DNA from 2 places in the Intrasporangium calvum DSM 43043 genome. Region 1 is predicted to be linked to the other one. Evidence: predicted binding sites of a transcription regulator. Region 1 holds the regulator's gene; the other holds the start of a gene.
What was found. The regulator HrcA, encoded in region 1, represses chaperone genes, less so after heat shock. The targets are predictions, from matches to a motif close to TTNGCACTCGNNNNNNNCGAGTGCNAA.
Positions count from the first base shown of each region.

Region 1 (3,405 bases):
GTCGGCGAGAGCGGCATGGGCAAGTACCACGGCGAGGAGTCCGTGGCCATCTTCAGCCATGCCAAGGCCGTCGTCGACGTGCCCGCCAAGCCGGACCTGCTCGCCGCGATCTACCCGCCGTTCTCGTCCGTCCAGGACCGGCTCGTGCGGCGGTTCATCGCGCGGCCGCGTCCCTGAGAGGGGCCTGCCGCCGGCTGCCGCACTGACCTGCCGGACGGGTCAGTGCGTGAGCGACGCGGCACCCGCGGGTGCTCGACGGGGCCAGAGCTCAGGCGGCGGGCTCGGTGACGAAGTCGATGAGCTCCTCGACGCTGGCCAGCAGGGTCGGCTCGAGGTCCGCATAGGTGCGCACGGTGCCGAGGATCCGCTTCCACGCGTGCGCGATGTCGGTCTGGGTCTCGTGGGGCCAGCCGAGGGCCGCGCAGATCCCGTGCTTCCAGGACGTGCCGCGGGGGATGACCGGCCAGCGGTCCCAGCCCAGGCGTGCCGGGCGGACCGACTGCCAGACGTCGACGTAGGGATGGCCGAGCACCTTGACGTGCTGCGCCAGGCCGGGCAGGGCGCGGGCCTGCTCGACGATCCGGGCCTCCTTCGTGCCGGGCACGAGGTGGTCGACGAGGACGCCCAGTCGGCGGCCCGGCCCGGGCTGGAAGTCGGCGATGATGGCGGCCAGGTCGTCGACTCCGTCCATCATCTCGACGACCACACCCTCGATGCGCAGGTCGTCGCCCCACACCTTCTCGACGAGCTCGGCGTCGTGTCGCCCCTCGACGTAGATCCGGGAACCACGTGCCACCCGGGCCACCGCGTCGTGGACCGCCACGGACCCGCTCGCCGTGCGGGCCGACGCCTGGCGCGCCTCAGCCAGCGCAGCGGCGGCGGCGGCCACCGGCTTGGTCAGCGTGACGGGGCGGCCGTCGACGAGGAACCCGGGACCCAGGGGGAAGGCCTTCACGCGCCCGCGCCGGTCCTCGAGGTGCACCACGTGCATCCCCCCGGCCTTCTCGACGCGGACCACGGCCCCGACCCAACCGGTCTCGACCTCCTCGACCACGGTTCCGGTCTCGGCGGGGAGGTCGACCGAACGCCCCCTTCGGGGTGCGCGCCAGTCACCGGAGAGGACGTCGGAGCCGTAACGATCGTGGGGGGACACGATCATGGAGCGTATGCCGCTGGGCTCGCTCCCGGACGGAGCGCCACGCGGGAGCCGGCTGGGCACCGTCTCCTCCGCCGTTCGCGGCGGTGGAGGCGACGACGTAGACTTGGCACTCGTCCGACGAGAGTGCCAGAGGAGGTGGGCGATGAGCGAGGACCGCAAGCTCATGGTGCTGCGGGCCATCGTGCAGGACTACGTCCAGACCTCCGAGCCCGTCGGCAGCAAGGCCCTCGTCGACCGGCACCACCTCGGGGTGAGCGCCGCGACGGTCCGCAACGACATGGCCCAGCTCGAGGAGGAGGGCCTGATCCATGCACCGCACACGTCCGCGGGTCGGGTGCCGACCGATGCGGGCTACCGGGTCTTCGTCGACCGGCTCAGCCAGCTCAAGCCGCTCAGCGCCGGTGAGCGGCGAGCGATCAGCCAGTTCCTCCAGGGCGCCGTCGACCTCGACGACGTCGTGGACCGGACCGTTCGGCTGCTCGCCGGCCTGACGCGGCAGGTCGCCGTCATGCAGTACCCGTCGTTGACTCGCTCGACGGTGCGCCACATCGAGCTGGTGCCCGTCGGGGCCGCGCACCTCATGGTCATCCTCATCGTCAACACGGGCCGCGTGGAGCAGCGCGTCGTCGAGACCCGCAGCCTGCCGGCCGGGACCGACGGTGAGGAGCTGGTCGCCCGGGTGCGCGCGTCACTGAACGAGGTGTCGGCGGGGGTTCCCTTCACCGCCGCCGCGACCGAGCTGCGCCGCCTCGTCGAGCAGGCGCCGGGGGAGGAACGGCCCGTCGTCGAGGCGATCGTGTCCGCCCTGTCCGACGCCCTCGTCGAGGAGCGCGAGGAACGAGTCGTGCTCGCCGGGCAGGCCAACCTGGCTCGGTCCGGGGGTGACTTCGCGACGTCGGTGGCACCCATCCTCGAGGCGCTCGAGGAACACGTCGTCCTGCTCCGCCTTCTCGGCCAGCTCGGTGAGGATCCCGATGCGATCTCGGTCCGGATCGGCTCGGAGAATCCCGTGTCCGGGCTCCAGACCACCTCGCTCGTCTCGGTGGGGTACGGCAGTGGCTTGGAGCGAGTCGCCAGTCTGGGCGTGCTCGGGCCCACCCGGATGGACTACCCGACGACGATGGCCTCGGTCCGCGCCGTCGCCCGCTACGTGTCCCAGATCCTCGACGAGAACAACAACGGCTGACCAGACGTTGCACCCAGCAACCCCGACCTGACACCAGACGAAGATGACAGGAACCACCCGCTTGAACGACTACTACGCCGTCCTCGGTGTCTCCCGTGACGCAAGTCAGGAGGAGATCAAGAAGGCCTACCGTCGACTCGCCCGCAAGCTGCACCCGGACGTCAACCCGGGGCCCGAGGCCGAGGAGGAGTTCAAGCGCGTCTCGCAGGCCTACGACGTCCTCTCCGACCCGCACAAGCGCCGGTCCTTCGACCTGGGCGCCGACCCGTTCGCCACGGCGGGCGGCGGCTTCGGCGCCGGTCCCGGCTTCTCGTTCAGCGACGTTATGGACGCGTTCTTCGGTGCCGGTGCGACCGCAGGCACCCGAGGCCCTCGTCCGCGTGTCCAGCGCGGTCAGGACGCGCTGCTGCGGCTCGACATCGACCTCGCCAAGGCGGTGTTCGGCTCCGAGGAGGAGCTCAACCTCGACACCGCGGTCGGGTGCTCCCGATGCGGTGGGGACGGGGCAGAGCCGGGCACCGGCCGCCAGACCTGCCCGATCTGCCAGGGCCGCGGCGAGGTCCAGCAGGTCCAGCGCAGCTTCCTCGGCCAGGTCATGACGTCCCGGCCGTGCGTCAACTGCCAGGGCTACGGCTCGACGCTGACCGACCCGTGCCACGACTGCTCCGGCGACGGCCGGGTCCGCACGCGGCGCACGCTCAAGCTGAAGATCCCCGCCGGCGTCGACACGGGCACCCGGATCCAGCTGACCGGCGAGGGCGAGGTCGGGCCCGGCAACGGACCCAAGGGCGATCTCTACGTCGAGATCCGCGTCGCCAACCACGAGACCTACACCCGCCGGGGGGACGACCTCCACTGCACGATCGAGCTGCCGATGGCGGCCGCGGCCCTCGGCACGACGCTGAAGCTCTCGACCTTCGACGGGATGCAGGACCTCGAGGTCAAGCCCGGCACGCAGAGCGGCGACGTCTTCACGCTCCGCGGACTCGGCGTCACGCACCTGCGGCACGGCGGTCGGGGCGACCTGCTCGTCCACGCGACCGTCGTCACGCCGACCCGG
Region 1 covers NC_014830.1:2,394,434-2,397,838, reverse strand. Annotated here, with positions in the region: gene INTCA_RS10885 (aldehyde dehydrogenase family protein) at 1-177, shown strand, start outside; gene INTCA_RS10880 (DUF3097 domain-containing protein) at 269-1,159, opposite strand; gene hrcA (heat-inducible transcriptional repressor HrcA) at 1,302-2,345, shown strand; gene dnaJ (molecular chaperone DnaJ) at 2,407-3,405, shown strand, end outside.

Region 2 (3,405 bases), 1.3 Mb from region 1:
GCGCTCCTGGAGCTTCTCGCGGTCCCAGTCGGAGTCCGTGCGCTCGATCTCGGCCTTGATCTGGTTGACGCGACCCTCGACCTCGGACGAGTCGCCCGCCCCGTCGATGATCGTCGTGTTGTCCTTCGTGAGGACGACGCGGCGGGCCCGGCCGAGGACGGTCAGGTCGGCCTGGTCGAGCTTGAGGCCGACCTCCTCGGCGATGACCTGTCCACCGGTGAGGATGGCGATGTCCTGGAGCATGGCCTTGCGGCGGTCACCGAAGCCGGGCGCCTTGACGGCGGCGGCGGTGAAGGTGCCGCGGATCTTGTTGACGACGAGCGTCGACAGGGCCTCGCCGTCGACGTCCTCGGCGATGATGAGCAGCGGCTTGCCCGACTGCACGACCTTCTCGAGGACCGGCAGAACGTCGGCGACGGCCGAGATCTTGCCCTGGTTGATGAGGACGTACGCGTCCTCGAGGACCGTCTCCATCCGCTCGGTGTCCGTGACGAAGTAGGCCGAGAGGTAGCCCTTGTCGAACTGCATGCCCTCGGTGAACTCCAGCTCGGTCGCCGTCGTCGAGGACTCCTCGACGGTGATGACGCCGTCCTTGCCGACCTTGTCGAAGGCCTCACCGATGAGGGCGCCGAGCGTGGCGTCCTGCGCGGAGAGGGTCGCGACCGAGGCGATCTCCTCCTTGCCGTTGACGTCGCGGGCGATCTCGAGCAGGCGGTCGTTGACCGCGCTGACGGCCTTGTCCATCCCGCGCTTGAGGGCGGCCGGGGCAGCGCCCGCAGCAACGTTGCGCAGGCCCTCCTTGACCATCGCCTGGGCGAGGACCGTGGCGGTCGTGGTGCCGTCACCGGCGATGTCGTTGGTCTTGGTGGCGACCTCCTTCGCGAGCTGGGCGCCGAGGTTCTCGTACGGGTCCTCGAGCTCGATCTCGCGGGCGATCGTGACACCGTCGTTGGTGATCGTGGGGGCACCCCACTTCTTGTCGATGACGACGTTGCGGCCCTTCGGGCCGAGCGTCACCTTGACGGCGTTGGCGAGCGCGTCGACGCCGCGCTCGAGCGACTTCCGGGCGGAGTCGTCGAACTCCAGTTGCTTGGCCATGGTGTTCCTTCTGGCTGATGGTGCGCGAAAACGGTGGGGCGAACGAACCGCACCCCGGTACAACCCCGAGGGGCGTCACCGGGGTGCGGTCAAGAGCTGATGCTGCTGGCGGGACGCTCAGCCGACAACGGCGAGGACGTCACGTGCGGAGAGGATGAGGTACTCCTCGCCGCCGTACTTGACCTCGGTGCCGCCGTACTTGCTGTAGATGACCTTGTCGCCGACCTTGACGTCGAGCGGCACACGCTGGTCGCCGTCCTCGTTCCAGCGGCCGGGGCCGACAGCGAGGACCTCGCCCTCCTGGGGCTTCTCCTTCGCGGTGTCCGGAATGACCAGACCGGACGCGGTGGTCTGCTCGGCCTCAAGGGACTTGACGACGATGCGGTCTTCGAGCGGCTTGATGGAAACCGACACGGTGGTGACCTTCCCTTCGGGATGTCGATTGTTCGGGTCTGATGCGTTCTTGATCTCCATGGGGTTGGCCGCCGTCGCGGGGGTCGACCGTCCTGCCGGAGAGAACTGGCACTTTCGAGGTGAGAGTGCCAACAAGCAGAAATCTAGGTTTCAGTTAGCACTCGGTCAAGTCGAGTGCCAACACACGGGGGCTCACGGCCGTGAACGGCCTGCGCCCCGTGACCCCCCGGACCACCCGCGTGGCCTGGTCAGCCTGCCCGAATGCCCGCGGCGCCTGCGAGGATGGCGCGCATGGATGCGGCGATGGTGGAGCGGCTCTCGTCAGGAGAGGGCTGGGCCCTGCTCCAGTCGCTGCCGCCCTACGACGAGTCCACCGCCCTCCCCCTGCAGGAGCGCCTCCGCGAGGCGTTCGACCCGGATCTCGTCGCCGCCGCCCTGGGCCAGTCCCGGCTGCGCGCCCGGGCAGTCGACAAGTTCGGGGACTTCGCGGTCGGGATGCTCTTCACCGCGGACGGGCTCGAGCAGGCCACCCGCCTCGCCCTCGCAGCCCGGCACGCGCACCGCTTCGCCGCCGCCGACGTCCGTGAGGTCTACGACCTCGGGTGCGGCATCGGGTCCGATGCGATGGCCTTCGCCGGGCTCGACCTGCTCGTGCGGGCGGTCGACGCGGACCCCGCGACCGCCCGCGTCGCCGAAGCCAACCTGCGGCACTGGCCGTCCGCTCGAGTGACGTGTGCCCGCGCCGAGGACGTCAGGCTCCCCCTCGGCGAGGCCGGCCGCCACCTCGGCGTCTGGCTCGACCCCGCGCGCCGGGTCGAGGGTGTGGCGGACGTCCGCGGACGCGCCAAACGGATCTTCTCCCTCGACGCGATCTCGCCGAGCTGGGCCGAAGTCCAGGAGTTCGCCGCCCAGGTGCCCGCGGCCGGCGCCAAGCTCTCCCCCGCCTTCCCCCATGCCGCGCTCCCCCCGGGAGCCGAGGCCCAGTGGAGCTCGTGGCACGGCGAGGTGCTCGAGTGCGTCGTCTGGTGGAAGGCCCTGGCCACCCGGCCGGGGCGAACCGCCGCGGTCTGCTCCGCCCACGCCACCCATGTCGTCACTGAGGCCGACGCGGCCCCCGCCACCGGCCGGCCGCCGCTGCCCTCGGTCGCAGCTGTGGACGACTGGCTCTACGAGCCCGACCGCGCGGTCATCCGGGCCGGCCTCACCGGTGCCCTGCTGGCCGCGGTCGACGGAGCCGAGCTGGGAGCCGGCGTGGGCTACGTGACGAGCCCAGCGGCATACGACATCCCGTGGGCACGGCGCTACCGGGTCGTCGAGGCGATGCCGCTCTCGCCGAAGGCGCTCTCCCGTTGGCTGCGCGACCACGGCCACGACCGAGTGACGATCAAGAAGCGTGGCGTCACGGTCGACGCCGACCTGCTGCGCCGGCAGCTGAAGATGACCGGCCGCGGCAAGGGCGGCTCGGAGGCGACGCTCGTCGTGACCCGCGTGGCCGGCACCCAGGTGGCCCTGGTGGTCACGCCCGCCTGAGTCTCACGCCCACGGCGTGACGGGCCGCTCGATGGCGACCCCGTCGAGGCCGGGGTCCGTCCGTTCGGTGTAGAAGCACACGAGGCCGGCCACCGGCGCCGCGTCGTGGAGCGGCTCCTCGTAGGTCCAGGCCAGGTCGGCAACGATCTGGTCACCGATCCGGGCAGACCGGTAGGAGGCGACGCCCTTGTTCGCGCAGGGCCATGCGGCACCGAACCCCGGCAGGTGGTCACCTCACAGGGCTGCGTCAGGCTGGGCCCCGGCCCACTGCACGGCCTCGGCTCCCGCCCGATTGGCCGCCTCCAGGGCCTCCCGACGCGTCGCTCCCCCTGCGAGCGCTGCTGCCAGAGCGCCGCAGAAGGC
Region 2 covers NC_014830.1:1,122,583-1,125,987, reverse strand. Annotated here, with positions in the region: gene groL (chaperonin GroEL) at 1-1,098, opposite strand, end outside; gene groES (co-chaperone GroES) at 1,216-1,512, opposite strand; gene INTCA_RS05115 (class I SAM-dependent methyltransferase) at 1,804-3,042, shown strand; gene INTCA_RS20455 (DUF427 domain-containing protein) at 3,046-3,267, opposite strand; gene INTCA_RS05110 (ribokinase) at 3,277-3,405, opposite strand, start outside.
Region 2: a site for HrcA is predicted at 1,667-1,693, ahead of groES (co-chaperone GroES). Genes of this name have one in related genera too.